DNA from 3 places in the Peribacillus sp. NPDC096622 genome. Region 3 is predicted to be linked to each of the others. Evidence: riboswitches for the same ligand, from Rfam matches in the RefSeq annotation. Region 3 holds a riboswitch; each other region holds the start of a gene.

Region 1 (11,030 bases), on a different contig from region 3:
TTCCGCTTCCAAGCGGGCAGCAAGTTCAGGACCGCCTGATTTCACGACACGACCTTGCATCATTACATGTACAAAATCAGGAGTGATATAATTTAATAGACGTTGGTAGTGAGTGATGATCAAGCATCCAAAGTCTTCTCCGCGCATTTCGTTGATTCCTTTTGAAACGACTTTAAGTGCATCGATATCTAGACCAGAATCAATCTCATCCAAGATTGCAATTTTAGGTTGGATCATCATTAATTGAAGAATCTCGTTGCGCTTTTTCTCTCCGCCTGAGAAACCTTCATTCAAATAGCGTTGCGCCATATCTTCATCCATTTCAAGGAATTCCATTTTTTGGTCCATTTGACGGATGAATTTCATCAATGAAATTTCGTCGCCTTCTTCACGGCGTGCGTTAATGGAAGAACGTAAGAAGTCTGCATTTGTAACACCGCTGATTTCACTTGGATATTGCATAGCTAGGAATAGACCGACACGAGCGCGCTCGTCTACTTCCATTTCCAATACATCTTCACCATCGAATGTGATGCTTCCGCTAGTTACTTCATATTTAGGGTGACCCATGATCGCTGATGATAAAGTGGATTTACCAGTTCCATTTGGCCCCATGATCGCATGGATTTCTCCACCTTTAACTTCAAGGTTTACCCCTTTTAAAATCTCTTTGCCTTCAATTGATACGTGAAGATCTTTAACCGTTAATGTAGAAGCTGACATAATAATACCTCCGTGAACTAATTCCAATTTTATTACCAGAAAGTAAAGATTACTTTCATTAATTTACGTAAAAGCATTCTCACTTTATTCTCATTCCAATTTTATAACAAATCCAATTTGGAATCAACTAAATAGATAGGGGTTTCCACTTCGGCCATATTAAAAACCTGCCCTATCCTTACAATACTAACAGATATGGCCTGTTTACTGCATATTCATACTTATTTTAGCTTTTGTTAAAATTATCTTATTATTCGGCAAATCCTTGTCCTTATTATTATATGTTCAAAGAATTCGATTGCAAGGTATGAACGTTCCGCTTTAAAAAGAAAAAAATCGGACTGTCAGGTATTATGTAAGTTCATCCAATAAGGAAACCCCTTATTTTATGGACCACTTTCCATTTTACCTCTACAGACCGATCTTTTAAAGAACTCTTTTATATGCTTAGCCGTGAATTTTGCGTTGTAGGTCCTGGACCATTTTGTTGCACTTTACATGTTCCCTATCCCGTTCTTTCTCAACCTCGATACGGAGGTCTAAGTTTCTACTGTACTCACTGTAGCCAATCCCATGTGAAGACTGCATCGCCTTTTCCATTTCGCTTGTTACATTTAAATCCAGAGTATTGATAGTGAACCATCCTTTCAAATTTGCGTATCATTTCATTATCTCTATACCCTTTACTTTTTCTGATTAAACATGAAACGAATTAAATTAGGCCGCAGGCTGTAAACAAACTGGATGATTAATGAGTTTGTCTACAGTTTTTTAGTTTTTTAGGTTTTCAAAATTTGAAAGTTACTTCCCACTTCAGGCACTCGCTTTCCGCGGGCGGTCCGCCCTCGGCGCTTTTCCCGCAGGAGTCTCGTACCCTCCGTTCCAATCCACTAAGACTAAACAATCACTTTCACCTAAGGTTTCCATGATAAAGTGCCTCACTTCTCCATGTTTGGAAGCTGAACGAACAAACCAGCTTGCCTATTCATCTATGCGGCAGCAGACCGTAACGGGTTTGTGTTGGGACGATAGTAATACCCGGAAATACTCATGATACTCGTTTTCTTAAGAGCCTTTGGTTGAACAAATGATTAAGAAGTTGGAAAACCTGAAGCTGTTGACACAGATGCAACTAACAAAACACCAGCTTTACTCTATAAACGTCCTCGAACAAAAGAAAGATTCTTCCGCAACCATGGCTATGTGGAATATGAGCGTTTAGGTTGTTATCTCTGCCCATCTGCACTCAACAACAAATAAAGAGGGCTATCGAGAGTACAAATCGCTTTAACTGCTTCAAATCCAATAAAAAATCAAAAAGGTTTCGGAATGAGACCATTCCGAAACCTTTTTTCCTTACAAACTGTGGCCTGAATTAAATCAGGTCGCCATTCTTGAATTATTTATCCGCCGGTACAACTGCACCTTTGTATTCTTTAAGAATGAAATCTTGGATGTCTTTAGAATGCAATACTTCTACAAGCGCTTTTATCGCTTCTTTATTTTCGTCACCTTTGTTTACGGCAATGACATTCACATATGGTGATTCCGAATCTTCAATCGCAATCGAATCTTCAAGCGGATTCAAACCCGCGTCAATTGCATAGTTGGAATTGATCAAGACTGCATCGCCTTCGCCGCTCTCATAAATTTTAGGAAGCAGGGCCGCTTCATAATCTGCATCGAATTTAAGGTTTTTCTTATTTTCAACGATGTCTTTAGTTGTAGCCGTCGTTTTATCGATGCCTTTTTTCAAAGTGATCAGGCCATTCTTTTCCAAAAGGGATAAAGCGCGTCCATGATCAGCAACAGAGCTGCTCATAATAATTGTTGCGCCTTCCGGAAGTTTATCAATGCTTTTATATTTTTGTGAATATAGAGCAATCGGCTCGATATGGATTCCTCCAGCATTGACGAAATCATATCCATTTTCTTTAATTTGCGACTCTAAGTAAGGAATGTGCTGAAAGTAGTTAGCATCCAATTCCTTATCATTCAACGCCTTATTCGGTAAAACATAGTCCTGGAACGTTTCGATTTCCAATTCGATTCCTTTTTCTTTAAGAAGCGGCTTAGCTTCCTCAAGGATTTCAGCATGCGGAACATTGGATGCCCCTACAACTATTTTCTTCGATTCTTTTTCCATATCGCTGCCGCTTTTATCCTTTTCACTTCCACAAGCAGCCAAAGCGATGGATAACACTAAAATTAATGCAAATCCTAAAAACTTTTTCATCCTATTCATCTCCCTTTATCTTTTGTCCAATTTAGATGTAATCACATCTCCAATAATTTGAATTATGAAGACGATAATTAGAATAACGATCGTCGCTACAAGCGTAACGTCATTTTGATTTCTTTGATAACCCTCCAAATAGGCTAGATTACCAAGCCCGCCTGCACCGATGACCCCGGCCATTGCGGTATATCCAACCAATGCAATCGATGTTACCGTAATCCCGGAAATAAGGGCAGGCATCGACTCTGGAAGCAGGACCTTCCAAATGATCGTGCTCGTTTTTGCCCCCATCGATTTAGCGGCTTCAATTACACCTTTATCGATTTCACGAAGGCCGATTTCAACCATACGCGCATAAAATGGGGCCGCACCGATAATAAGTGCGGGCAGTGCAGCGTTCTGTCCGATCATGGAACCGACAAGCGCTTTAGTGAAAGGAATGAGCAGCACGATCAAAATAAGAAATGGAATGGAACGGAATATATTGACGACAGCACTCATGATCCCGTTGACTGCCCGGTTTTCCCACATATTACCCTTCCCTGTCAGGAAAAGGATCAATCCTAATATTATGCCTATAAAAAAGGTTGCCACTACAGAGACGCTTGTCATGTAAAGCGTTTCCCTCGTAGCTTCAATAATGTCTTCCCAATCAACATTCGGCAATAATTCTTCAAGCATGAGTAATCACCTCCACGCCTACCTGCTGTGCTTTAATGAATTCGATTGCGCGGAGCATTTCATCCTCTTTGCCATCTAGATGGATAAACAATGTTCCATATGAACCGCTTCTTGTTTGGGATATCTTACCTTGAACGATATTGACATCCAACTCGAAGTTACGTACAAGCTTGGTGATCAATGGGCTTTCTGCATGATCGCCTACAAAGGTCAATTGAATCACTTTGCCTGCAGGATAGCGTTCGAGCAAATGGTCCATCGTTTCTTTCGTTTCTTCTGGTTCCGTTACCTGTTGCACGAAACGCTTCGTCATTTGTTCTTTAGGATTCTTGAAAACATCCAGGACAGGTCCCTGTTCAACAACTTGCCCGCTTTCCATCACGGCGACGCGATGGCAGATTTTACGAATCACATGCATTTCATGTGTTATCAAGACGATCGTCAATCCCAGGCGCTGATTGATGTCAACAAGCAATTCCAGTATGGAGTCGGTAGTCTGCGGATCCAAGGCAGAAGTCGCTTCATCACACAGCAGCACTTTAGGGTCATTTGCCAGAGCCCTGGCAATTCCCACCCTTTGCTTTTGCCCCCCGCTTAATTGTGAAGGATAGGCCTTTTCCCTGCCTTCCAGTCCGACTAACTTGATCAATTCGTTCACACGCTTGGTTCGTTCAGTTTTAGAAACTCCTGCAATTTCCAATGGGAAAGAAATATTTTCCTGAACGGTCCTTGACCATAATAGATTGAAATGTTGGAAAATCATGCTGATTTCTTGACGGGCCTTACGGAGCTGAGCCCCTTTAATTTTTGAAATTTCCTTCTCAGCCACCACAACGGATCCCTCTGTCGGTGTTTCCAATCCATTGAGCATTCTGATCAAAGTACTTTTCCCCGCTCCACTGTAACCGATGATACCGAAAATCTCGCCTTTATTTATTTCAACATTCACATTATTTACAGCCTTGATCGTCTCACTGTTTCCTTTTCCTGTTCGGAAAAGCTTACTGACTTTCGTCAATGTAATCATTAATCCTCACCTCTTTTATCCAATAAAACCTATGAACTTAGTTGATTTCTCTACATTATTAGTCTGTTTCTCATATCCTGCAAAGGTTTTCCCCATAAAAATAGAAAAAACCTTTCTGCATGAGCAGAAAGGCAGGTGAAGAAACAGGCCTTCCTCTCATCTTCCAAAGTGATTAAACTTTGTGTGAATTGGCACCTTTCCAAGGAAATCTCCTTGTCGGTTGCCGGGTTTCATCGGGCACATCCCTCCACCTCTCTTGATAAGAGCTAATATATAGAATATTTGTACAACATTAAGTTCTTTAGTATGGTGAAATTTTATCATAGATAAAAAAGGAGCGCAATGTATATTATTTCTAGTACAACAATGAACAGGAACTTTGCTTAAACCGTTTTGGAAGTCAAGGAGACGATATTCGTCGCCTTTTCAATTGCCTGCTCCAAATCTTCTATTAAATCCTCTACATTTTCAATCCCAATGGATAAACGGACTTGGTCGGCACGCACACCCGCTTTTGCAAGACCTGCCTCATTCAATTGTTGATGGGTCGTACTGGCTGGGTGGATGATCAAGCTCTTCGCATCCCCTACATTCGCCACATGGGACCATAATTCCACCGAATTGATAAGTTTTGCCCCAGCTTCGCGATTACCTTGTATCCCAAATGTGACGACAGATCCAGCTCCCTTTGGCAAATATTTATCCGCAAGGGCTTTATCGGGATGATCCTCATCACCGGGATGTGAAACCCAAGTCACGGCAGGATGGTTTTTTAAATATTTAATGACAGACTTGGTGTTTGATAGATGCTCTTTCATCCTAACATGGAGCGTTTCAAGTCCAAGCGTAAACTGGAATGCACTTTGGGCACTTAGCGCAGGGCCCAAATCACGGAGTAACTGGACTCGGGCTTTCGTTATGAATGCGGCAGGTCCAACTGCCTCGGCGTATACCAGATTGTCGTAACTTGGGTCAGGCTCCGTGAAGCCAGGGTAGTTTGGCGAGTTCCAATCGAATTTCCCTCCATCCACGATGACACCGCCTAGCGTCGTTCCATTTCCAAGAAGCCATTTTGTAGCGGAATGGATGACGATATCCGCTCCAAAATCAATTGGTCTGCAAAGATACGGTGTCGCGAAGGTATTATCAATGATTAAAGGTATGCCGGCTTCATGGGCGATTTTCGCTACCGCTTCAATATCAAGCACCCTCAAACTTGGATTTCCGATCGTTTCAGCAAAAATGGCTTTAGTTCTTGGCGTAATCGCCCTTTTAAAATTTTCAGGGTCATCTGGAGAAACGAATTTCACTTTTATCCCATATTTAGGAAGAGTATTTTCAAAAAGGTTATACGTACCGCCATATAAGGTAGAGGCTGAAACAATCTCATCCCCTGAAGCGGCAATATTCAGGATTGAAAGTGAGATGGCCGCCATTCCGCTTGCCGTTGCCAATCCGCCGATACCGCCTTCCAGTAAGGCCATTCTTTCCTCAAAAACGCTGACCGTGGGATTATGAAGCCGTGTATATATATAGCCATTCTCCTTTAGGCCAAATAATTTCGCTGCATGGTCGGTGTCTTTGAACAAGTATGCATTGCTTTGGTAGATAGGAACTGCACGGGCACCTGTTTCATCAGCTTGCAGACCGCCATGAACACTCAATGTTTCGAAACGCAACTTTTTCCCTGACATATTAATTCTCCTCTTTTTTATGGATTTAATTGGAATTATATGAAATCTGGCCTTTTATAAACAAAAAAACCACTTCAATAAGAAGAGGTTTCAAGAACACACCTCATCTACCAGAGCCAACACTCTGCTGGAATTAGCACCGTATATAAAATTTATACCGGTTGCCGGGCTTCGTCGGGCCAGTCCCTCCGCCACTCTTGATAAGAACTATTAAATTCTGCCGTTACTTTACTTAATTCAAAATATAGCATTTTAGAATAAATCAGTCAATGAATTGTTAGAATATTCTTTGTTTATTTTCAACTTGCATTCAAATGTACGCAACAAAGAAACCAACCACGGATCTGATTGGTTTCCTAGCTGATTTCCTTAAGCAATCCGTACAAATAAGGAACGGATTGAAAGGCATATATTTTTTTGTGCAGCTGTCCTTCTTTGAAAAGCAATAAGCAAGGAACACTTTCGATTTCATATGATTCGGCAATTGCTTGGACATAGTTCATATTCATTTTGCCTGCCTTCAATTCCGGGAAAAGCTCCAAGGCTATCGTCAGCATCTTGGATGCCACCTGACAGGTGCCGCATAAAGGCGTATATAAATATAAGCAAAAGGTTTCCCCACTTTCAACAGCAAGCTTACACTCTTCTTCTTTCCATTCCTGCATCAATTAGTCGTTCACCCTTTGACTTAAAAATTTCATTTTCACATTCATATTGGCAGATAGGAGCACAGTTGCGATATGATGTTCGGGTGAGCTTTCCACTTCTTTGTATATTTTATTGATATACAGGTGGTTCGCTTCCGGCATTTCCCTTCGGAACTGCTTCCGCAGCTTTTCTCCTGATTCATCTGCGTCAAAAAGGAGATAAACATCACGGTCCATCAATTCTTCCACTAATTCATCCAGCTTAGTTAATGATATGGTCCCATTCGTACATCTTATTTCCACATCTTCATTTAAAACGGAGGCAACTTTTCTTCTATCGGAACTGCCTTCTACTATGATCACTTTTTCGAATTCGCCCCACTCCATGTCATCACTCCATCTCACGAATTATGTGCGCAACTCACCCACTGTACAAAATGAAAAAGAGAGCAGGCCTTTTCAGTCCCCCCTCTCCTTCTTATTAACCGTTGATTAAACTCTCATACTCTTCAGCGCTCATCAAGTTTTCAATATCACTGCCATTAGATGGTTCAAGCACGACCATCCATGCCTTTTCATAAGGAGACTCATTTACATATTCAGGGTTGTCACTTAAATCTTCGTTTACTTCAACAACCTTGCCACTGATAGGTGCATAAAGCTCAGAAACGGTCTTAACGGATTCAACACTTCCAAATGGTTCGTTCGCTTTCAATTCATCGCCGATTTCCGGAAGCTCAACGAATACGATGTCCCCAAGCTCGGACTGTGCGAATGCCGTAATTCCAATGCGCACTGTTCCATCTTCCGTTTTGACCCATTCATGTTCTTTAGTGTAACGAAGTTCTTTTGGTGTTGTCATAATTAACCCTCCATATGTACATCTTATTTTATCTATTACATTATAAGGTAGATTGTTTGTTTAAGTAAGGAATTAACCAAATATTTTGTGAAATTTCAGTTCCAAACCTGTTCGAATTGCTCTTCTTTGAAACCTACCGTCACTTTGGTGCCATCCGTAACAATCGGCCTTTTCAGAAGCATGCCATCTGTGGACAATATATCAAGCATCTCTGCTTCAGAAGCTTCTTTCAGCTTATCCTTTAAGCCCAGCTCCCGATATTTTTGACCGCTAGTATTGAAAAACTTCTTCAACTCCAAATTGCTGTTTTTATATAGTTGTTCTATTTCAGTTCGCGAAGGGGGATTATCCGCTATATGGATCGCTTCATATTGCAGTTCATGATTATCCAGCCACTTCTTCGCATTACGGCATGTACCGCATTTTGGGTACCAATATAATGTTAAGCCCATCATTTCACCACCTATCAATAGAATACCCGTTTTTACCACGCAATACAACGAAATGTCTTTTGAATTTCCAATCCGATTTCATCAATTGAAATAAAGGGAATGCCATTGCGGGCATTCCCTTTACGGATTCTGACTCATTGCTTAAAGAGCATACTTTTCCGCTTCGATTACCTTGACGGAAGCTTCGCGTTTTTTCGCAATGACATTGATCGGAGTGTGTCTAGTCAGCTTGCGGAGCGAGGAAAGCATGATGCGAAGAGTATCCCCTGTTTCCACCGCAATTAACGTTTCCTTTGCATGCTGTTCTATTTCATTGAAAGCTTCCTGAACGAAGATTTCAGTGTAAAGCACTTTTTGTTTGTTCTTCTCCAGACCTGTAGTTGCAATTGCCTTTTCCGTACGCAATACTACGGATTCAGCTGCATAGGCAAGGGATGCGATATCAGCAATGTTGGAGAGGATTTCTTGTTCTTGATCAAGACTTTTTCCGTATTTCTGTGCCGCAAGCCCAGCTGCCAAAATACCGATTTTCTTAGCGTTCCTAACAAGCATTTTTTCTTGTGCCAGTGGCTCATCGCCAGGTTCTTCCGGCATCATCATCATTAATTCCTCTTGCAGGCCTTGAGCTTTTTGAAGTAGCGGCAATTCCCCTTTAAGCGCTTTCTTCAAGAAAGTTCCCGGGACAAGCAATCTATTGATTTCATTCGTACCTTCAAAGATCCGGTTAATACGGGAGTCGCGATATGCTTTTTCAATTTCATACTCCTGCATGAAACCATAACCGCCATGAAGCTGTACGCCTTCGTCCGTAACGTAATCCAATACTTCGGAAGCAAAGAATTTATTCAATGAACATTCAATCGCATATTCAGCGATTGCAGCCGCCATTGATTTCCCATCTTTCACTTGCTCATCCGTCAATTTGCTTTGTCTTTGATCATAAAGGCCAACGGTACGATATACAGAGCTTTCTGCTGCATAAATCTTAGCTGCCATTGTTGCAAGTTTTTCTTTCGTCAAGTTAAAATCGGAAATTTTCGTTTTGAATTGTTGACGTTGATTCGTATAAGCAGCTGTAATCTCAAGGGCGCGTTTGGATCCGCCAACAGCACCGACGCCTAATTTATAGCGGCCGATATTCAGGATATTGAAAGCGATGACATGCCCTTTTCCCGCTACACCCAAAAGGTTTTCGACTGGTACATGAACATCTTCGAGGATTAAAGTACGTGTGGATGAGCTTTTGATCCCCATTTTCTTCTCTTCAGCCCCAGTTGATACGCCTTTATAATCACGCTCAACAATGAAAGCCGAGAATTGTTCACCGTCGATTTTCGCGTATACACAGAATACATCTGCAAAACCTGCATTTGTAATCCATTGTTTTTCACCATTTAAAATATAGTGCGTTCCTTCTGCATTCAGTTTCGCTGTCGTTTTTGCTCCCAAGGCATCTGAACCTGAGCTTGGTTCCGTTAAGGCATACGCAGCAATCTTCTCACCCGTTGCAAGTAATGGAAGGTATTTTTTCTTTTGGTCTTCATTCCCGAACAATACGATCGGCAAAGATCCGATACCTACATGTGCACCATGCGTAATTCCGAAGCCGCCTGCAAGTGCCATTTTTTCCGTAATCAATGCCGAACTGATTTTATCAAGGCCCAATCCGTTATATTCCTCAGGAACATCAGCACCAAGTAAACCGATTTCACCTGCATGCTTCAGTAATTTAACGGAACGGTCAAACTCATGGTTTTCTAAATGTTCAACCTGCGGCAGAATTTCATTCACTACGAATTCCTCGGAAGTTTTGGCTATCATTTTATGCTCATCAGAATAATCTTCCGGAGTAAACACTTGATCATACGTAATATCTTCTATTAAAAAGGCTCCGCCTTTAATGAGGTTATCTGTAGTTTGATTGGACATGTTATTTCCTCCTATGTGTTTAAGATAGTAAATCCGCCGGAAGCATGACAGCTTCCGGAAGGGGTGGGATTACGCCATTAATTCAAATACTCCGGCAGCACCCATTCCGCCGCCGATACACATTGTCACGACTCCGAACTGTTGGTTTCTGCGCTTCATTTCATGAAGCAGGCTTAATGTCAATTTTGCTCCCGAACATCCTAGTGGATGGCCTAAGGCGATGGCTCCGCCATTTACATTAACAATCTCTTCATTCAATCCGAGCTCACGAATGATTTGGATGGATTGGGAGGCAAAGGCTTCATTCAATTCAAATAAACCAATATCTGATAACTCAAGACCTGCTAGCTTCAAAGCTTTAGGTATGGCTGCAATCGGCCCGATGCCCATAATTTCAGGCGGTACTCCAGCTACAGCAAAGGAACGGAACTTACCCATCGGTTTCATCCCTAATGAAGAAGCCTTTTCCCCGTCCATGACCATGACCGCGGCTGCACCATCACTCGTCTGTGATGAATTCCCTGCTGTTACGGATCCTGTAACGGAGAATGCAGGTCTTAGTTTTCTTAGCACTTCGGCAGTCGTGCCTGGACGAACGCCCTCATCCTGTGTAAAAGTAAATGATTTTTCCTTTAACTTAAGATCTGGTCCCACTGAACGAAGGGTTACGTCAACCGGTACGATCTCATCGGAAAACTTTCCTTCTGCAATGGCCTTAGCCGCCTTTTGATGACTTCTAACAGAAAATGCATCTTGATCGTCACGGGAAATGCCGT
Region 2 (11,030 bases), 140 kb from region 3:
CTTGTAATAGTTCAAGAGCTTCTATTACACTTTTATTGCCCACTGCGAAGCCGACTCTCCACCCTGCCATATTGTATGTTTTCGATAGAGTGTATATTTCAACTCCTACATCCTTCGCTCCCTCCGCCTGGAGAAAGCTTTTCGGTTTTTTTCCGTCGAATCCTATTGCCCCATAGGCGAAATCATGGACCACACAAATTGAATGTTCTTTTGCAAAGGAGACGGTTTCATCAAAGAAACTTTCAGTGGCAGAAGCGCCTGTGGGATTATTCGGATAATTCAAGAACATCATTTTGGCTTTATCAAGAACTTCTTTATGTATGTCATCGTATTTCGGAAGAAAATCATTTTCTTCTGTCAAGGGCATCAGTTCGGTCTTTGCCTGGGCTAAAACAACACCGGAAAGATAATCCGGATAGCCGGGATCTGGAACAAGGATCGTATCACCTGGATTCAATAAACACTGCGGCAGTTCGACAAGACCCGCCTTTCCCCCGAAGAGAATCGCCACTTCACTATTCGGATCCAGCTTGACACCGTATTCTCGTTCATAAAAGACGGCAGCAGCCTCTTTTAAATATTGATGTCCCCGGAATGGCGAATATTTATGATTAGTCGTTTTTTCAGCTGCAGACTGCAAACTTTTGACGATATGTTCCGGCGTCGGCTGATCAGGGTTTCCCTGGCCTAAATTAATGACATCATGTCCTTGCTCCGTGATCGCATTGACTTTTGCGACTAGTGAAGCAAAAAACTGCTTGGGCAGGTCCTGAAGCAGTCCGGATTTTTCGAATTGCACCATTTATACACCTTCTCTGAAATTTCTTGAAATTCTAGTCACAAATGATATATGTTTATCGTAGTCTTGTAAAGCATTTTTTACATGTGGGGGTTTTAAACGATGAAGTGGAAAATAGCTTGTATTCAAATGGATATAGCCTTCGGTCAACCAGATATCAATTTTCAGGTTGCAGAACAATGGATGGAAAAAGCAGCTCGGTCCGAACCCGATATCGTCATATTACCAGAGCTTTGGACAACCGGATACGATTTGACCAGGCTGAATGAGATTGCAGATCAAGAGGCAGAAAAAACGATTGAATTTCTTAAAACACAGGCACAGAAACACCGGATTCACATCATCGGCGGTTCCATTGCGAAAAAAACAAGCAAGGGAATCTATAACACCATGCTCATCATCGATAAATATGGAAAGCTCATTAAAGAATATGATAAGCTTCACTTATTTCAATTAATGGATGAACATCATTTCCTGCAGCCAGGTGAAAAAGATGGTTTATTTACTCTTGATGAAAAAATATGTGCCGGGTTCGTTTGTTATGACATTCGTTTCCCTGAATGGCAGCGAGCCCATACCGTTCAAGGCGCGGAAGTTCTATTCGTTACGGCTGAATGGCCAAAGCCGAGACTCGATCACTGGAGAGCCTTATTGATAAGCCGTGCTATCGAGAACCAAGCCTATGTTGTAGCCGTTAATCGTACAGGTTCGGATATCAATAATATATTTGCGGGTCATTCCTTGATTATTGATCCATGGGGGAATATCGTAAGTGAAGCCGGAGAAGGAGACGAACTCTTGACAGGCACCTTGGACTTCAACAAAGTTACGGAAGCACGCAACAAAATACCTGTATTCGAAGATCGCCGTCCTGATTTTTATTAATTTACCCATTGACAAACTATTTAAAAAGTTGATATTATTTTCCCGAAGATTAAAATTTCAGAAAACATTTACTCTTATCAAGAGCAGGCTGAGGGATAAAGGCCCTATGAAGCCCAGCAACCGACTGTAATACCATTGTGAAATGGGGCGGATCCTCCGCCGGATTATTAAATCCACAGAGCACGGTGCTAATTCCACCAGAATTCATTTTCTGGAAGATAAGAGGTCCGAAGCCAAAACTTCTGCCTCTTTCTATATGAAAGAGGCTTTTTTATTCTTATTTTGAATCTGGAGGGGAAAAGAATGACTCAAAACCATTCAAATTTTAAGAGATTGACAAACGAAACAGCTATAACCCTTGCAAAAAAACTTGGGTTGGTCAATGCGGATGCAAGTTTGAAATGTAATGAAATCGGCGATGGAAACTTAAATTATGTTTTTCATATTACAGACACGGTCACAAACAAAGGACTAATAATCAAACAAGCGGTCCCTTATGCCAAGGTACTTGGTGAAAGCTGGCCGCTGACACTGAAAAGGGCAGCCATTGAAGCGAATGCGCTGATTCATTTCAGAAGTTATTGCCCCGAATTCGTACCGCAAGTCTATTATTCGGATGAACAGCTTGCCATCACAGTAATGGAGGATTTATCGTACTTGAAAATCGTTAGAACAGGATTGATCGATGGCGATTCATATCCATTGCTTTCACAGCATATTGGTGAGTATGTTGCGAAGACGGCATTTTATACATCCGATTATCATTTAGAACCCTCTGCGAAAAAGGAGGTGGCCCGACATTTCACGAATCCCGAACTCTGTAAAATCACTGAGGTCTTTATTTTCACGGATCCATTTTTTGAGGAACTCCCGGGAGATTTCGAGGTGGAATTGACAGATGCCGCCCAAAAAATATGGAATGATCAAGAAGTGATACTTGAGGTCGCCAAACTGAAACAAAGCTTTGAAACCGAGCAGGAAGCCTTGCTTCATGGAGATTTACATACTGGAAGTATATTTGCAAGTGAAACCGAAACAAAGGTTATTGATCCGGAATTCGCTTTTTATGGGCCAGTTGGTTTTGACCTTGGTCAATACACCGCCAACCTTCTCTTTCAGGCAGTAACACGCAATGGCGCCGGAAAGGAAGAGATTTTCACGCTCCTTTATGAATTTTGGAATGCCTTTGAAGAAACTTACACCGAATTATGGGAAGGCCAAAATAAAAGCCCATTTCGCCATGTGAAAGGTTATCTGCCTTATTTACTGACAAAATTCAAAAAAGATGCATTCGGTTTTGCAGGCTGCGAACTGATTCGGCGAACCATTGGCCTTTCCCATGTAGCCGATTTAAACGTCATTGAAGATAAAGAAACAAGGATCGCTGCCAAAACGGCAACATTGGAAATTGGTTCTTTTTTAATTAAAAAACGGGAGGAATTGGATGTTCCAACTATAATTGAAGCGTTGAAGCAACGTACACTGCCATCTTACTCAACCATTTAAAAGGAGACCTGCACATGACTACACTAGCACCCTTACCATATTCGGTACAATGGGATGATACCCATATTACATTATTAAATCAACAAGCCCTTCCTTCCATAACTGAATTTATTGAACTTCATTCTGTTGATGATGTATATGACAGCATTTTGACATTAAAAGTTCGCGGTGCCCCAGCAATTGGACTGACGGCAGCATTTGGTGTTGCACTTGGCGCCAAAATGGAAACAACCGCTGAATTAGGGGAATTCAAGAAAAACGTAACGAGGCATATTGAAAAACTCGCATCTTCCCGGCCAACTGCAGTCAACCTTTTTTGGGCGTTAAGGAGGATGGAGAACACCTTGCAGGCTGCGCAAAGCATTTCAACTGCCAAGGAAGCACTTGTATCGGAGGCTAAAGCCATCTTTGCTGAAGATGAAGAAATGTGCAGGAAAATCGGGGAACATGGTTTATCCCTATTCACTAGAGGAGATTCCATTCTAACGCATTGCAATGCTGGGGGAATCGCCACAGCTCGGTATGGCACAGCCTTGGCTCCCTTCCACCTGGCTAAAGAAAGGGACTTTCCGCTAAAAGTGTATGCATGTGAAACCAGGCCTGTCCTGCAAGGGGCGCGTTTGACGGCTTGGGAATTGATGCAAGCGGGGGTTGATGTCACCTTAATTTCTGATAATATGGCTGCCCATACAATTCACCAGAAACGAATAAATGGAATTATCGTCGGGGCCGACAGGATTGCGGCCAATGGAGATACAGCAAATAAAATCGGGACATTGGGATTGGCCATATTAGCCAAGCACTTTGGTATCCCCTTTTATGTAGCCGCACCATCAAGCACATTCGACCTTTCTATCGAATCCGGCACATCCATCCCGATCGAAGAGCGGAATGAAGCTGAAATCACCTTCATTCAAGGTATAAGGATCGCTCCGGAAAACGTGAAGACTTTCAATCCAGCCTTTGATGTTACACCGAATCACCTAATTACAAGCATCATTACCGAAAACGGAATCATAACACCTGATTTCTTCAAAAACATTCCGCATTTTGTTAATTGATCCAGGTTCCTTTATTGGTGATAAAAAACGAGAAGGATTTCGTATCCCTCTCGTTTCTTAAAGGTGATCGATAATGATTATTCTTGCGAGGTCTATAATACAATAATTAAATCCGAACACTTTCGATAATAAAATGGACTTCCAAAATTCTCATTATTTTGCAAAGAACTCCTGAAGTGCTTTTTTATTTTTAGTGTAGTCCATTTCCAAAACGGCTCCGGACTGGGGATATATTTCATCTTTAAAGCTTCCTTCCACTGGAACCCTTAAGGTTTCGACGGTGTCCGGGGTATGGAAGACGGCTTTTGGACCCATTTCCATTATTGTTTTCAGACCAATATCTGTATCCAAGTACGAGAGCCCTTGTTCTATGATACCAGGAAGGGCTGCCATCCCTTCGAAGGATGTGATTTGATTTATAAACGCTGTTTTTAATTGAACCATAACTTCTTGTTGACGCTCTACCCTTCCAAAATCACTTTCATCGTCATGTCTAAAACGGACATATTTCAATAATTCCTCACCGTGTAGAATATTTTTACCGACGCTTGCTTGGATGCTCATATCATCAATGATTTCCTGATCCACATTCACCGCCACCCCCTCAGGGGCAAGTAAATCGACCATCTTCACAAATCCCTGGAAGTCGATTACCGCTACATGATCGACCTTGACATCAAAGTTTTCCCGTATGGTTTTCTTGAGTAATTCCCGTCCACCATAATAATAAGCAGCATTTATTTTGTTATATCCTGATTTATTCCCGGGGATTTTCACATAACTATCACGCATAATGGAAGCCAGCTTCAGTTTCTCCTGCTCAGGAAAGTATTTTGCCAGGATAATCGCATCTGACCGAGATTTTTGCTCTCCCCTTGTGTCAACACCTATTAACAGAAATGTTTTCTCGCTTTCCTGGTTCTCTTCATTGTTTAGTTTTTTTTCCGTACCTTCATTTCCATTTTGTTTGGGTAAAGGGGCATAGGTGCAGCCTGCCAGAATCAAGATCAAGAGATATATGAACAATACCTTTTCTTTCATTACCTCACCTCATTGGAAAATTACCCCTATTCTCTGCCTAATGTTGGAATCCTATGCATGAAAACGACAAAAAAGCCTGCCAACGATAATCGTTGGCAGGCTTTTCGGGCAATATCATTTATTTTATTTCTTTCTTTAATACTTCTACCGCTTTTTTCACTTGTGTGTCGTTCTTAAGGATTTTCTCGCGGATGACCTGCATCAATTTAACGGTAGTATCATCCTTAATGGTGCCGGTTTCTTTAATTTTTTGTTCCCTTTGGAATGCTATGACAGCATTCGTGGTTGCTTCATCAAAGAATCCATCTACCTTACCTGGATCATGGCCTGCTTCCTTCAGCATCTCTTCAGCCGCTTTCACTTCACTCGAAGAATCGGATGCTTTCAATTCCTTATCGGGCGAAATGTACGGAAGGCTCGCATAATCAGGAAGCTTCACAGTAATATCCGGCTTGATCCCTTTTTTATGAATCCAATTGCCTTCAGGAGTCAACCATTTAGCTGCCGTATATTTGAAGTTAGATCCATCTTTGAAGTCTTGGGCAGTCTGCACTGTCCCTTTCCCAAATGACTTGACACCGATCAATGGAATGTCCGCAGATTCACTGACAGCCGCTGCAACGATTTCGGAAGCACTGGCACTTCCATCATCAATCAACACGACTACCGGGATTTTCAGTTCTCCATCATTCTCCGATTTATATACTTCTTTTTTCCCGCTGCGATCCTCAACTTGAAGGACCACTTTCCCATTAGGTATGAACAGGCTTGCCATTTCTATTGCTTGTTCAAGCAGTCCCCCCGGGTTTCCCCGCAAATCCAATACGAGACCCTTCATGTCCTTCTTGGACATTTCCTCAAGCGCCGTTTTCAGCTCTTGGACTGTATGTTCGGAAAAACTGGTCACTTGGATTTTTGCAACTCCATCATCAAGCATTTCCGCATAAACCGTCTCAATCGGAATTGTGTCCCGTTTAATGGTCAGCTCAATCGGTTCCGATTCACCAGCTCTTGAAATGGATAGATCAACTTTCGTACCCTTCTCGCCCCTGATTTTCAGGACAGCTTCAGAAGAGCTCAGTCCTTCAACACTTTTACCGTCCACACTTAATATAATGTCATTCGGTTTTACTCCAGCTTTTTCTGCCGGGGACCCTTTTATTGGTGAGACCACCATTATTTGTCCATCCTGCTCCTGAATCTCAGCACCGATTCCTTCAAAAGATGAAGAGATGCTCTCATGGAAACTCGACGCTTCCTTTTTATCCATATAAGCAGAGTATGGATCATCCAATGATTCGATCATTCCATTAATTGCCCCGTCAACCAGCTTTTCTTCATCAATCTCTTCATAATAGTTATCTTTTATCGTATCGTATGTAGAATACAGCTTTTCAAATTCCGCATGCTTATCCGGTGCTAATGACTCTACTTTTTCATCTCCAAAGGTCAAGGCTATTGTAGTAATCCCTGCAGTTAGAAATATGACTAAGAAAATCCCCATAATGAACGTAAACTTCTTTATTTTAATGAATTTCCCTGCCTCTTTTGGCTGTTTTTGATTTTCTTCTTCCACTGAAGCCTCACCACTTTCATTCTTCATGACGATATAAACGATTTCATTCCTATTTTATCAGCTTTCAAGCCAATCGAAAAATAATAGTTATCAAAAATAACAACTTATGACCATATGTATTTTTTTAGCAAACTTCAAATCAGGGAAAATGGTCCAAGGAAAACAGGCATCTCCTGATATTACAAAAATGCGGATACCATGGAACAAATGAGCCTGTATCCAACTGCCATTATACAGCATCACTTATTCCTGGTCACCCGCCTGTCATTTACATCCAATTATCAGTCCTGGATAGCTGCTTCCAATGCCACTTCAACCATTTCGTTGAAAGTTGACTGGCGCTCATCCGACGACGTCTCCTCACCGGTTAAAATGTGATCGGAAATGGTCAATACAGATAAAGCTTGGCGGCCAAATTTAGCAGCAAGCGTGTAAAGGGCAGCTGATTCCATTTCTATCGCAAGGATTTGGTATTTTGCCCATTTTTCCAATTCACTATTATCGTTATAAAACTGATCGGCCGTAAATACATTACCGACCTTCAATTGCAAGCCCTTAGCCGTGCCGACGTCATAAGCTTTTCTAAGTAATTCGAAATCCGCGGTCGGGGCAAAGTCCACCCCGCCGAAAGTCATGCGGTTCATTTGGGAATCGGTGGAAGCACTCATTGCAAGGATCACATCCCTGACTTTTACATCTTTTTGAATCGCTCCTGCAGTTCCAACACGAATCAGCTTCTGGACATTATAGCTATTCATCAATTCATTTACGTAAATCGAAATGGATGGGACACCCATGCCTGTACCTTGTACAGAAATTCGTTTTCCTTTATATGTCCCTGTATATCCAAACATGTTACGAACTTCATTATAAAGTTTAGCATCCTCTAAAAATGTTTCAGCAATATATTTTGCACGCAACGGGTCCCCAGGAAGTAAGACCGTTTCCGCAATTTCATTCTCTTTTGCACCAATATGTACGCTCATACGACTATGTCCTCCTTAACTTGTGGTTGAAATGATATTCAAAAACTACTATACCATATCAACCACAAGTTAGGAAAATCGAACCTTATCTGGAACTTGAAAAAATGGAAATCAGGAAAAAGACTTTTGGCACCCTTCCTAAATCGCAAACAAAACGGCGGTGGTCCGCCGTCTTTTTTTAAATGGTTAATGAAATTAAGGGAAAGGAAGCTGCTAACCGTCTTATGACAGGTTACTCTTCGACTTCTTCATCAATTATGCATTTTTCAAGAAGATATTCGAATGTGATGTCAGCAAGATCTTCAACTTCAGCTTCTGTTGGAAGATAGCCCCGTCTTATCAATTCTTGAAAAAAGAATTCCGCTATCTCTTCTGTATCAATAAAAACCTCAATTTCTCGCAAATCATCGCCCCCTTATTTAAAGGTCTATGAATGTGTAGAGACAAATATACCACTAAGGCATCCCATAATGGAAAAACATATGAATGGCCTATAGTTATCAAGTTCCATTCGTGTTCTATTTGTATGGATACTTCTATAGGGAATTTGGAAATTGCCCTTTAAAAGTTTGGGATACCTTTCACTTCGTTTGCTTCTTTTTATGATCTGGATAAATTTCCTCTGCAGCTTTTTCAATTTTAGCAAGGGCGATTTTCATGATGTGACGATATTCATCATCGCCAAAATGTTCGTAGAGCTTACAATAATCATTATATAAATCCAACAGTCCATCAATCATTTCCTTTTTTTCATCTTTTGTCATTGTCATTTCTCGCTCACCTTTACCAGGGTTGTTTTGTTTAGCAATGATAGCAAGCTCATTTTTCTTTTGAGGAAGGAGCAGACCCAATTTTTTAATGATTCCATCTGCCCGTTTGGCATCGGCAATCAAAGTCAGTTCTTCTTCATGAGCTTCAAGCCATTCACCATCAGAGATTCTTGATAACTCATAGATTACATCCTCCCAGGCATTTTCCTTATAGCGCCAAATTTCCGTTCGATAGCCGATAATCTTGAAATAATCCTGTTCATATCCATCCACTTGGACCAAGTCACCTAATAAATATTTATATTCAATATCGATTTGTTCTTTCGGATAAAGGATTTCTCCTTCATATTCATTTATCGATTGCAATGTTTTTTCGATATAAAGACCTTCACTATAGTTCACTTCATACACATAAGCACCATCGAGAAATTTCACATCGGTTATATTCCCGACTGTCCCATACATTGTTATTACGACTGTATCGCCTAATTTAAATTTCGGCTGTTTTTTTTTGCCCATAAGAGACATCCCCCAATATGGTCCTTATCGTTTGATTAGTAAATTATATGCACAAACAAACATGGAGGTTAATGGAAATAAGAGGGCATTTTGCTCATTTAGCTAATTAACCGGCCCATTTATTAAAGGGCACTACAAACAAAAAAAACCGCCTCATTTAATGAGACGATTCGTAGTGGGGATTGTGAGCGTCACTTTCGTTCCTTCGTCACGGGCGCTCTCAATTTGGAATTTCCCTTTTAATTCCTCCATTATTTGTATGCATGTCGCTACACCTAATCCGTTTCCATCCGGTTTGGTGGTATAAAAGGGCATACCGATATTTTTTAAATTCTCGGGACTGATGCCTTTTCCATCATCGCTGATCACTAACCTTATATATTGGGACACGGAATTGTGATGTAGTTCAATCCGCCCCCTTTCTTCAATGGCTTCACAAGCATTATTCAAGACATTCAAGAGAACCTGCCTTAACCGGTTCCTGTCTGAATAAACAATGACGGATTGTGTCACCCTATTAATTATTCTTACATGAGAACTCGGAATTGAGGAAGTATAAGTATCTATAATTTCATCAAGGAAATCCTTTAAATCGATTTTCTCCCATTCCAGTTGATGCGGTTTTGCCAAATCAAGAAGTTGTGTCACAAATACATTGACCCTATCCACTTCATGAAGCATGACATCGCTATATTTTTCTATCAATGATTTATCATGATCCTGGCTCTTCAATAATTGGAAAAAGCCCTTTATTGTCGTCAACGGGTTCCTGATTTCATGGGCGACACCGGCAGCAAGCTGGCCAACATATTTCAATTTTTCCGTACGGACGATTTCCCTCTCACGATCTTCAATCGTTTCCATCATTCTTAGAAAAGCAAGGTTCAATTTTTCCATTTCCTCGAAGCTTCTATTGTCGGAAATGATGAATTCCTTTCCTCCTATGAATTCCTCTGTCGCTCCGACAAGTTCTTGAACTGGCCGTACGAGGGTCTTTGTTAGTAAATAGACAGCCAGAATGATAGAAACAAAAACGATGCTGTAGATTGTCAGGTACCGTGTTAATAGGTCATTCAAGGGTTGAAATACCTGTTTCTTATCAGCACCCACAACAACAAACCATTTATTCTCTGTTTGTGCTATCGTATGGACAGGCTGGATGGAATATATTTTTTCCCCATTCTCTTCACTGTACAATTCATCCGATAACGACGCTCCCATCAGCTTATCTTTCGTTAATCCCATTTCTTTCAAGGCAGAATCCTGCATAATGCCATGTGGGTCTTTTTTCGAAATCATGATGCCTTCTTGATTGATCATGAAAAAGTTCACTGGGTATTTATCGCTAATTTCATTAGCCTTTTTCTCCATCATCTCCCAAAGCCCTTCCAACCGGAAAGCTGTGGATACGACTCCGATCATTTTCCCTGAATTATCATATACCGGCGCACTCAAAGCTATTATAGGTTCTGCGAAGGCCCGGGTTTTATAAACATCAGAAAGGAATTCATGACCTTCTATGGCCTCTTTGAACCATATTCTCTTCGCAAGGTTATCCCCGATCATTTTATTGGATGTATCTGCAATGACATTGCCTTCCATATCCAAATGCAAGACACCGTAATAATTTCCTTTTGCATCGATAAACTTTTTAAGTTCATCAGCCTTCTCTTCTTTTGAATAGCCAGGATTGATGATTGCCGAATTTACACTCATTAACTTCACATCACTGATCCGTTCGTTCAAATAGCTGTATGTTTCATTTACAATATTCAGTGAACCTGCATTCAGAGCATTTTTTGCTTCCTTCTCAAGCAGGGACCGTTGTGATCCATAGGATATGATTCCCAGTACCAGAAGAGGAACACTTGCAATAAGTAAAGAATA
Region 3 (11,030 bases):
TGATTAAAATTTTTACCACGGCTCATAACTCATTCTCTCCTTTCTATTCATTGTTTGTATAGTTTTCCCAAGCACGAAAAAAATATGATTTAATTTCTCTTTTTACTGTTTTGCAGCAGGGTGGATTACAACCTTTTCAAATAACTCGAATCTGAAAAAAAGAGCCCCAAAAAGAACAGGAACTGCCAGATTATGACGCTTCCTGTTCTTTTTGTTTATAGGTTTACCCACTACTTACATAATTAATAAAAACATTTTTGATGACAAAGAATGGCTAGGAGGATATTACCACGGAAGGTCGCCACTTCCTTGAAATGTCTGCAATATGATCAGGAGCCGTTCTGCAACATCCCCCAATTATACGTGCCCCCGCATGGTGCCATTCTTCAGATTTCAGGTCGAGCCTGTTACATGATTCTTGACCATGCCATGTTTTAGTTTCTGGATTATATGATTCACCGGAATTCGGATAAACGATAATTGGTTTATGCGTGTTTGCACGCAACACCTGTATGGCTTCCGTGATAATTGATACAGGCGCACAGTTAATGCCAATTGCGGCAATTTGCTCACTGTCCCCAAACAATCTGGTACAGTCCTCCAGCAATGTACCATCACTTATCGCTTTTTCATTTTTCAAAGAAAAGGATAGCCAAGCGTAAACTTCTGGATAATCTTTCAATAATGAATGTAATACTTTTGCTTCTTGCAGGGAAGGAATCGTTTCAAATGCTAAAATGTCAGCTCCTGCTTCAATCAAAGCTGATATTCGCGAGCGATGAAATGCCGCTAACGTTTCATCTGAAACACCATAGTTCCCTACATACTCTGACCCATCTGCAAGATAAGCCCCATAAGGTCCAACTGATGCAGCAACCAATGGCTTAGGTCTAATCGTTTGATATTCTTCCTTCCAAAATTCATCTCTTGCTTTTCTTGCAAGTAAAACCGTTTTCCGGATTAGATCCAATGCCTCTTTTTCTTGTATTCCGCGGAGGGCGAAACCTTCAACTGTTGCTTGGTAGCTTGCCGTTATCGCACAGTCAGCACCAGCTCGAAAGTAGTCAGAGTGAACCTGGTAAATCACTTCTGGATTTTCAAGTAATACTCGTGCAGACCACAGGGGATCGTCCAAATCACACCCATGCCTTTCAAGCTCTGTAGCTAAAGCCCCGTCCAAAATCATGACTGAATGATCTCGTAAGATTGTTTCAATTGGGTTAATTTTATTCTTCATGATTTACTCCTCTTTTCTTATAAGTTTGTGTCAGATAATAACTTCCATAGCAAAACAAAATAAAAGGAATGCCACAATATAATGCAATTCTTTGTGTAGGATCAAATGCAATTCCTATGCAAGAAGCAAGACATAGCATAAAAGAAACGATTGGTACGAGTGGATATAATGGTGTATGATAAGCCAAATCATTGACTGAGTTTCCTTCGTTTATATATCGTCTGCGAAATAGGAACTGTGACGCGCTGATACTCATCCAAACCATAACCACGGCTAGTCCAGAAATGGATACAAGCACTATGTATACAGTATCCGGTGCAATAATACTCGAGAAAAGTGATAGAACACCGCCCAACATACTGAAAAGGACTGCATATACCGGAACACCCCGTTTTGTCAATTTTGCAAATATTGGTGATATAGTTTTCTTATCTGCAAGTGACCAAAGCATCCTGGATGAGGCATATAGTCCTGAGTTTGCAGCGGACAAAATGGCCGTCAATATAACAAAGTTCATAATATCCGCTGCATATGGCACTCCAATTCGTTCTAGAACGGCAACAAAGGGGCTCTCTAATACGCTTGCATCCGAAACAGGCAATAATGCGGATAATACAACGATGGTTCCTACAAAAAAGATAATCAATCTCCATAATGTCATACGGATTGCCTTTGGTATCGTTTTTTCTGGATTCACAGTTTCCCCAGCTGCAATTCCGATTAATTCAGTTCCAGAAAATGCAAAATTCACCGCGAGCATCGTCATTAGAATGGCAAAGGCACCATTTGGAAATAAACCAGCACTTGTAAAATTGGAAAATAACGGAGCTGATTGTGCGTTAATTATTGGAATAAAACCTACCATTGCCGCAGCTCCCAGAATAATAAATATTACGATAGCGAATACCTTTATAGACGCAAACCAGAATTCGGATTCAGCGAAAAACTTAACGGTCCATGCATTTAATGCCAAGACCAAAATGGCGAATAGAGCACTCCATATCCAGACACTGATTGATGGAAACCATCTCTGCATCAACAATCCTGCAGCCGTGAATTCCGAACCTAGTGCAACAGTCCAGGTTAGCCAATACAACCAGGCTACTGTATACCCTGTCCCTGGTCCGATGTATTTGGCTGCGTAACTATGAAACGCACCTGTCTCGGGCATATGCACTGACAGTTCACCTAGACATAGCATGACAAGATAAACCACTAATGCACCAATCAGATACGAAAGGATGGTGCCAAACGGACCAGCCTGGTGAATCGTATAACCCGAACTTAAGAATAAACCAGTACCAATCACCCCGCCAAGCGATAGCATTATTATATGCCGTGCTTGCATTTGCCTTTGAAAATCATGCTTCCTTTTGTTCTCCATTCTTACTCTCCTTAATCTTGCATCCAGAAAAAACGAAAACGCACTCTAAAAAAGAGTGCGTTACTGACAAATAAACACGTACGGTCTTATCTATCAAGGTTTCACCCCCTGGAATTAGCACAGTGTCTTTGTGGACCTGCTGCTGAGGTTTCATAGGGCCAGTCCCTCCACCTCTCTGGATAAGAAATTATTTTTTTTATAACTTTATCAATCTATAAAAAAATTGTCAAGTTTTGTTTCGTAGTGTAAAGACTTCCATTTAATTACTAATGTTCATGGCGCCTGCGTCATTAATATTAAAATGATTGCTTATTTTTGGAACTTTCGCGTAATAAAAATTGCAAATAAAGCTAACCGGGATCATATTGGTTTTTAAAAAATGACGACATCTTATAAGATGTCGCCATTTTTATCTTTTTCCTTAAGGACGTTCTATTTCAAATAATTCCCCTAGTTTTGTATAGGTATGACCTGCTAATCTTGCTACAGGTTTTAGCCCATTCTGATCAATTCGGCCATTATGGTAAATATCTTGCTCTATATGATAGCAGACTATTTTCCCTATCAGTAAATCACAACCAGGTTCATTCTTGGAACCTGCCAATGGTATCGATTGCTCTAATGTACATTCAAAACGTACCTTCGCTTCTAGCAATCCTGGTACGGATACCTTATCACTAACAGTCGGCGTGAAATTAGTAAGACCCAATTCACTTTCGTCAGATGGGAGTTCCTTTGCCGTTCGATTTGCATCAGCAACATTATTTTCATCAGTGATATGAACAACGAATTCACCTATTTGAATTGCATTACGGGCTGTGTCCTTTGAAACTCCTTTTTTCCGTTGAACAGAAATGGAAATCATCGGAGGGTTTGAACTAACTATGTTAAAAAAGCTGAACGGCGCTATATTGATCGTACCGGTTTCGGATTGTGTCGTAACCAGCGCAATAGGTCTAGGTATAATGCTTCCAGTCAAAAACTTATAATTATCCCGTTCAGTCAGACTTTCAGGATTAATAGAAATCATCTTCATTCCCTCTCATTCTTATAAAAATTTCTTTTGAAACCAGGAACCTGCTGCCTCAACCTCTGAACGTGTTAACTGATGACCGTGATTTTCCCACTGAACTTCAACTGTAGCGCCAGCTTGCAGTAAAAGTTGATTAAGTTCATCAGTTTCTGCTGCCGGGCAAATCGGATCGTTTTTTCCTGCAGCAATAAATACAGGAATATCCGAGAGGGAAGGCAAAGCGATCCCTCGTCTAGGAACCATTGGATGATGAAGAATCGCTCCTTGTAATGCCCCCTCGTAATGGAACAGCAAACTTGCCGCTATATTTGCACCATTGGAATAACCTAATGCCACCACTCTGTCACGGTCGAAGTCATATTTTCCGGACGCCAATTCCAAGAAGTCATAAAGTTCCTTCGTTCGGAAGATCAAATCCTCTTCATCAAAAACCCCTTCAGCTAACCGTCGGAAATAACGAGGCATTCCGTTTTCAAGTACATTTCCCCGTACGCTCAATATGGATGAACCAGGTGAAACCATTTCCGATAATGGCAAGAGATCTGTTTCCGTTCCTCCAGTGCCATGTAAAAGCAATAGTAACGGAGCTTCTGGATTACTTCCTTTTTGAAAAATATGTTTCATCATTTATCCTCCTCTAGTACTCTCGGCACTGCCGGCAGTAACGTTTTTTCCATAACTTCCCGTTTTTCTTCCAACCATGGCGGCAGCATTAATTTACTGCCCATCGTTTCCTTCGTTTCATCATGAGCAAAGCCAGGTGGATCTGTGGCAACTTCAAAGAGTATGCCTCCATCTTCCCTGAAATAAATGGCATCGAAGTATTGACGGTCTGTAAAGGGTGTCACACCATAGCCATGGTTACCGATATGCTCCCTCCATTCTTTATGATCTTCATTATCGCTCGCACGCCATGCAATGTGATGGACAGTTCCCACTCCGATTTTACCGTTTGGTAAAACCGTTTTTTTAACATCGATCAAATTTCCAATATCCGATGTGGATCTGAAGCGGATGAAATCTCCCTCTTCCCCAATCTTTTGCAAGCCCATCACTTCCACTAATAGTTCCATCGTTTTGATCGGTTTTGACGTCAATAATACAGCACCGCCGAATCCCTTGACCGCCTTATCAGCTGGTACACCGCCGAATGACCACTCGCTATTTTTACCTTCTTTACGCTCAACCAGTTCAAGTTGCAAACCATGTGGGTCTTGGAATTCCAGATATTCCTCACCGAAACGTGAAACCTTTTCAAAGTCTATGTTAAACTTATCCAAACGCTTTTCCCAGAAGCCAATTGATCCCTCCGGAACGGCATACGTTGTAATCCCCACTTGTCCGGAGCCAATTGTCCCTCGGTATGCCTCAGGCCAAGGAAAGAAAGTGATGATAGTGCCCGGTGAACCGGATTCATCTCCGAAATATAAATGGTAGGTACCTGGATCATCAAAATTAACGGTTTTTTTCACCATACGCATTCCCAATACTCCAGCATAAAAATCCACATTCTCTTGAGGGTTGCCTACAATTGCGGTTATATGATGTATTCCTGCATTTTGCTTTTGCATGCCGATTACTTCCTTTCCGGTTAATTAATTAGTTGACTTTGTATTCAGTGGTTTTAAATTCGCTTCAATATCCTTTCTTTTCGATTCCAAAAAAGGTGGCAGAGCAAGGTTCTCACCTAGGTGCTGCTCAGCTTCATCCACTTCAAAACCAGGTCCATCAGTAGCTAGTTCAAATAATATGCCATTCGGCTCCCTAAAATAGAGTGAACGGAAATAAAAGCGGTCCACATATCCAGAGTTCACGAATTTCGATTCACTAATTTTTTCTACCCATTTTCTCAATTCTTCTTCAGTATCCACCCGGAAGGCAACATGGTGTACTCCACCTCTCCCCAACCTTTCCCGAGGTATGTCATTCCTTTCTTCAATATGGAGTTCCGCTCCTGTCCCCCCCTCACCCGTCTCATAAACGACTATCGGATTTTGCCCCCTGATTGTCGATGGGTATGTGCCTGATTTCCTGAACCCCAATACCTCGATAAGAACACTTTCTGTTTGTGCAATATTGGGTACTGTAAGTTTTACTGGCCCTAATCCAAGGATGGAAAACTCTTTCGGTACTGGGCTGCCATCCCACGGAAATCCTCCTTGAACGCCGTTATTATCCTGATCGGAAACCAGAAGAAGCCTCTGCCCTTCAGGATCTTTAAAAGAAAGCACCTTTCTTTCAAAACGGCTCGATATTTCATCATGCTCAATATTGAATTCCACAAACCGTTTTTTCCAATATCCTAGCGCTTCATCATCCCTCACCCTTAAAGAAATTTCTGAAATGCTATTGTTTCCCTCATGAGTGCGGGCAGCATTTGGAATTTCAAAAAACGTCAATTCCGTTCCCGGTGAACCAATTTGATCTCCATAAAATAAGTGATACACACGAACATCATCTTGATTCACCGTTTTTTTGATTAATCGCATTCCTAAGACTTTTGTGTAGAATTCAAAGTTATTTCCCGCTTTTGCTGTAATCGCCGAAACATGATGTAATCCTTTTAATTCCATCCGTACCACTCCTATCTTTATAAATCTCCCCTTAAGGAGATGAAATAATCCGCAAATAATATCTCGAATTCAAGGTATTTAACCTAACATAATACTTTTAATGCAAATATCTTGATTTAAAGATAAACGACAGGGATAAAATTGTCAACCATTTTCATTCAAATAATTTCACCCGGATTCACTTATTATAAAATAAAAAATTCAGGTCAAAATAAATCGGTATAAGAATGGAGGTGTGATATATGGTTAAAGATTTTTTTAGCGCAATTGAAGATAGACGCTCTTATTATTCCCTTAGCAAGGAATATGTTGTTCCTGATAAAAGGATTAAAGAAGTTATCGATCATGCCGTTCAATACTCCCCTTCCGCTTTCAACTCCCAAAGTGCAAGAGTGATTGTATTAACTGGTCAAAGCCACGACCAATTATGGCATATCACGAAAGAAACATTAAGAAAAGCAGTCGGTGACAAAGATTTTAAAAAAACGGAAGAAAAAATGAGGTCATTTATAAATGGGTATGGAACGGTTTTATTCTTTGAAGACCAAGCCATAATAAATAGGCTCCAAGAAAAATACAAAACGAATGCCGAAAATTTTCAGATTTGGTCGAACCAATCGTCTGCCATTTTACAATTTGTAGTATGGACTTCCTTGGAAATTGAGGGGTTCGGTGCGAGCCTTCAGCATTATAATCCTTTAATCGATGACGAAGTGAGAAAGACATGGGATATATCATGCGATTGGAAACTCATCGCCCAGATGCCCTTTGGAAAACCCACTGCAGAACCTGGCGATAAAGACTTCTCACCACTTGAAGAACGTGTGAACTATTATCATTGATACAATAGGGGCTTGCTCTACATAACGAGCCAGCCCTTTCATTTATTTGGATTTAGTAATCCGGAAATGTTGCAAAAAATTTTGAAAATATCAATGACGCAAAGCCTATATTCTCTATAACCGGCAGGATTTTTATATCTTCACTGGCTTTCAACACGCACATTTCACATCCCCCTAGTAATCTTTATTGTATTGGTGAAGAACGCCCTGGCAGCCATTCCTTCAAATAATATGGGAGTATACCGGAATATTGTTTAGCAGCATGTCCACTTTTCAGTAGGCTATATGTCTTATCCTTACATGTTAAATGCTCCATTACCGGATATATCATTTCCTGTGGGACCAGTCGATCATACTTACTTGCTATGACCAAAACACTCGCATCAATTTTCGATAGCTTCGCCTTTTTTCCCCTTACCATAAAACCACCATTAACCAAGCTATTTTTTATCAATAAATCCTTGGTTATTTGTTTTGCGGCTGCTCCTGATAAAGGTACATGCCCATTAGCCCAAGCATTGAAGCGACGCCAATTTTGAACGTATTTCTCATCATCCGCTTGATTCAATAAAGATAAATAGGGTGATATATAGACGGGGGATGTAATTAACCGGATTCCATATTTAACTGCACTGGCTGGTATCGTTTGATAAATATCTATTGTCTCGTCAAAATCCGCTGTTCCTTCTTTCAACGCTTTTTGCCATTGATCAAAAAATTCTGAGGCACTGAAATCCACCGGGGTCACGGAAAGAATCAAATTCTTGATCGGCTCGTCTGCAATGGCAGCATATATTGCGGCTATTGTACCGCCGAGGCAAAACCCCATCACTGTAATTTCTGATGCTCCAGCGTGGCGTAATGCACGCTGCACTCCTTTTTGAATATAATCGACGATATAATCTTCGATCGATATTTCACCATCTTCAAATCCGGGGCTTCCAAAATCAAGCAAATATACATCAAAACCTTCATTTACAAAAGATTCTATTAAACTATTCCCAGGGGACAAATCAAGAATCAACGGAGTATTGATTAGTGAATATATAAGAAAAACCGGTACATCATATTTTTTTTGTGCTGACGGATAAAACCAAAGCGTTGATTTGTTTTTTTTCCACACCGCTATTTTCGGCGTCAGTCCCATTTCAGGCATTGGCTGATTGGGAATATCCAATAAATGTTGCCATTTAGTTTTGGATTCAGATTGATTTTTCGGTACTTTCCGCTTAGACATTTGAATTCCCCTGTCCAACTGAATCGAACTCAGGCAACAGTGAGCTTAACAATAAGGAGTTATTCATAAAATCAGATATCCTTTTTTTACTCCCTTCCATTTCATTGGATGCCAACCTTGATTTCTTTTTCATACTGCGGGATGAATTGGCATTGCCGTTATTGCGACTTGAAGATTTACCTCCGGCATTCCGCCCCTTATCCTCAACAAGTGTAGAAACCAACTCTTCTAACCTATCAATTTTTTCTTCGAGTTGGATGACTAATTTCGCTAAACTCGCCACATCTCTTTTTGTTGGGTAATTCATGATGATGGACATTCTTTCTGAGGCTTCCTGCAGCCTATTTATTCTTGGAACCTGCATTTGTGCATTATCGCTCACTCTTTCAATTAATTCGCGATTATTCAGCAGATTTTGAATTTTACTATTCAGCTGCTGCTCTTTTTGTGTGCCTAGTAATTTAAGCCCTTTATAAAAATTGGATTTTTCCGTCATATATTCCTTCCTTCCTTTCTTCTTCGTTTACACTAATGCCGATATTCCCCCGTCAATGATCATAATATGACCCACCATATAGTCAGAAGCCTGTGAGGCTAAAAATACGGCGGCACCCTTCAAATCATCTTCATCGCCAAACCTGCCAGCCGGAGTTTTACCTAATATGTCATAGTTAGACTTTTCAAGAATTTTCTTTGTGATTTTAGTCGGGAAAAATCCAGGTGCTATTGCATTGACTTGGATGCCGTATCTAGCAAGTTTAACTCCTAAATCCTTGGTCATTGTGATGATGGCACCCTTACTGGTGTTATAAGCAATCGTATCCAAAAGCTCAGGAAATGTCCCGCCAAGACCTGTCACCGATGCAATATTTATGATTTTTCCGGAATTTTGCTGCTTCATGACCTTTGCTACAGCCTGTGAAAACAGGAATGTACCTGTAACGTTAACATTCAATACTTTTTCCCACTTATCCTTGGGAAGATCCAAAAGCGGACCTGACCAGGACGTACCGCTATTATTGACAAGAATATCGATCGTGCCGAATTGAGCAACCGTTTCCTGAACGACATGTTCAATGGCACTCACATCCGTGATATCACATTCAAAGGCAACGGCATTAACACCCATCGATTGCAAGTCTTCACATACCTCCTTACATACAGGTAGATTTCGTGAAGCGATGACTATATTTGCGCCAGCTTCTCCCAACGCCATGGCGATCTGTTTGCCCAGTCCTCTGCCGCCGCCGGTAATGATAGCCGTTTTATTAGTCAAATCGAACATATTACTCAGTGTAGTCAACTTTTCAGCCCTTCCTTACTAAAGTATTATTTATATAAAACCGTCTATATCATTATAGAAAAGCCTATCCAATATTGTGCTTAAAATAGCCTAATGCCTCTGCCTTTTGTTTTCATCAACATGTATCCCCATATATCAATAAGAATGCTTCTGTCAGTTGAGCATACTGGAAACGTAATTCGGCAGGACGGTAATTTATTTGATCGATTCATACCTTAGCTCGACACAGCGGTAGACTTTTCGACCGATTCCATAATTTTTTCATCTTTCTGGCGGATTATACGGCCGTTTCAAAACTCAGCGGATCGATGGAAAATTTGACTGAGTGAGCAAAATCGGATACTTAACCTGTTTTGTCGTTTACACTATAGAATAGTAAGGAGGTTAAAAAATGACGATACATCACTTTCATTTAACTGCGGAGTGGCCCGGCGGCAGAAATGATATCGGCACGATTCATTCAGGGAATCTTCAAACACAGATAAGTATTCCTACGGAAATGGACGGACCAGGGATTGGTACCAATCCCGATGAAATGCTGCTTGGGGCTGCATCAACCTGCTATATCATTACCTATGCTGCCATGTTAGAGCGAGCCCATATAGAAAAAGAGAGCTTGACCATGCAATCGGAAGCGTTAGTGGATGTTACGAATGGTGTATTCACCTACAAGAAAATCATTCATCGCCCTGCACTTATATTAGTGCCGGGTACTTCTGAAAAAACGGCTGAAAAAGCGAGGAAACTTGCAGAAAAAGCTGAAACTTCATGTATGATTTCCAGAGCGATCAAAGGTAATGTAGCGGTGGAATTGATTGCTACCATTTCCATAGCACGGTAGCCTTGAAAACAGAAAAAGTGCCTAACCCTATATCGGTTTAGGCACTTTTTGAACTATTGAATGGTGTTCACTTTATTTTCAACCTCGCGGCACACTTCATCAGCCGTTAAACCATTTGCCTCAATGATAGACGCTTTTAATGAAGTATCGCTTATACCCATCACATTACTATCCAAACCTGTTACCACACAACAATCCACGTTTTTTGCGTCAGCTTCTTGTTTAATTTCCACAACATCAAAACCTTTTTCACGAAGTGCTTCCTGAATATTCGTTAATGATTCTTCAACACCGATTTTTGACATCAACACACACCTCCTCTACCTTCTAACCTGTCCTTTTCACCCTCAATATATGTATAGGATGCAAAGGAAATAGGGAAAGTAATACCGAGGTGATAAACATGAATGGAAAAAACAAGAAAGATGCTTCACAAACTCGTTTAGGTTCTTCTCAGGTAGAGGGGCAAGGTACCACTACAAAAGAAACCGGGTCCTTCACTCAACCCTCTTCACTTAAAAAGCAAAAGCGTTCCTGATAAAAGAGAATCCTAAATCAACCTTGTAATCCCGACCATGAT

Evidence for each region. Region 3 has a riboswitch for S-adenosylmethionine ahead of mmuP (S-methylmethionine permease). Riboswitches for the same ligand answer to the same signal wherever they lie in the genome.
Region 1: linked by a shared signal. The riboswitch ahead of ACIQYG_RS05455 (methionine ABC transporter ATP-binding protein) and the one ahead of mmuP (S-methylmethionine permease) in region 3 are both predicted to bind S-adenosylmethionine.
Region 2: linked by a shared signal. The riboswitch ahead of mtnK (S-methyl-5-thioribose kinase) and the one ahead of mmuP (S-methylmethionine permease) in region 3 are both predicted to bind S-adenosylmethionine.

The regions. Positions count from the first base shown of each region.
Region 1 is NZ_JBIWES010000002.1:431,063-442,092, reverse strand. It holds gene sufC (Fe-S cluster assembly ATPase SufC) at 1-723, opposite strand, end outside; gene ACIQYG_RS26940 (YuzK family famiily protein) at 1,171-1,311, opposite strand; gene ACIQYG_RS05465 (MetQ/NlpA family ABC transporter substrate-binding protein) at 2,123-2,959, opposite strand; gene ACIQYG_RS05460 (methionine ABC transporter permease) at 2,975-3,643, opposite strand; gene ACIQYG_RS05455 (methionine ABC transporter ATP-binding protein) at 3,636-4,670, opposite strand; SAM riboswitch class I at 4,824-4,936, opposite strand; gene ACIQYG_RS05450 (O-acetylhomoserine aminocarboxypropyltransferase/cysteine synthase family protein) at 5,054-6,364, opposite strand; SAM riboswitch class I at 6,465-6,571, opposite strand; gene ACIQYG_RS05445 (thioredoxin family protein) at 6,721-7,029, opposite strand; gene ACIQYG_RS05440 (toprim domain-containing protein) at 7,033-7,398, opposite strand; gene gcvH (glycine cleavage system protein GcvH) at 7,493-7,873, opposite strand; gene ACIQYG_RS05430 (arsenate reductase family protein) at 7,969-8,325, opposite strand; gene ACIQYG_RS05425 (acyl-CoA dehydrogenase family protein) at 8,467-10,254, opposite strand; gene ACIQYG_RS05420 (acetyl-CoA C-acetyltransferase) at 10,324-11,030, opposite strand, start outside.
Region 2 is NZ_JBIWES010000004.1:383,625-394,654, forward strand. It holds gene ACIQYG_RS10725 (pyridoxal phosphate-dependent aminotransferase) at 1-802, opposite strand, end outside; gene ACIQYG_RS10730 (carbon-nitrogen family hydrolase) at 902-1,684, shown strand; SAM riboswitch class I at 1,756-1,909, shown strand; gene mtnK (S-methyl-5-thioribose kinase) at 1,988-3,190, shown strand; gene mtnA (S-methyl-5-thioribose-1-phosphate isomerase) at 3,205-4,251, shown strand; gene ACIQYG_RS10745 (LCP family protein) at 4,405-5,292, opposite strand; gene ACIQYG_RS10750 (lmo1851 family serine protease) at 5,411-6,868, opposite strand; gene deoD (purine-nucleoside phosphorylase) at 7,150-7,854, opposite strand; gene ACIQYG_RS10760 (YozD family protein) at 8,087-8,257, opposite strand; gene ACIQYG_RS10765 (hypothetical protein) at 8,436-9,143, opposite strand; gene ACIQYG_RS10770 (ATP-binding protein) at 9,297-11,030, opposite strand, start outside.
Region 3 is NZ_JBIWES010000004.1:241,093-252,122, forward strand. It holds gene ACIQYG_RS10005 (hypothetical protein) at 1-26, opposite strand, end outside; gene mmuM (homocysteine S-methyltransferase) at 275-1,237, opposite strand; gene mmuP (S-methylmethionine permease) at 1,227-2,621, opposite strand; SAM riboswitch class I at 2,705-2,807, opposite strand; gene ACIQYG_RS10020 (flavin reductase family protein) at 3,043-3,651, opposite strand; gene ACIQYG_RS10025 (alpha/beta hydrolase) at 3,670-4,278, opposite strand; gene ACIQYG_RS10030 (ring-cleaving dioxygenase) at 4,278-5,225, opposite strand; gene ACIQYG_RS10035 (ring-cleaving dioxygenase) at 5,250-6,227, opposite strand; gene ACIQYG_RS10040 (nitroreductase family protein) at 6,470-7,069, shown strand; gene ACIQYG_RS10045 (alpha/beta fold hydrolase) at 7,254-8,306, opposite strand; gene ACIQYG_RS10050 (hypothetical protein) at 8,299-8,802, opposite strand; gene ACIQYG_RS10055 (SDR family oxidoreductase) at 8,830-9,591, opposite strand; gene ACIQYG_RS10060 (OsmC family protein) at 10,001-10,450, shown strand; gene ACIQYG_RS10065 (YkuS family protein) at 10,504-10,755, opposite strand; gene ACIQYG_RS10070 (YuzL family protein) at 10,854-10,988, shown strand.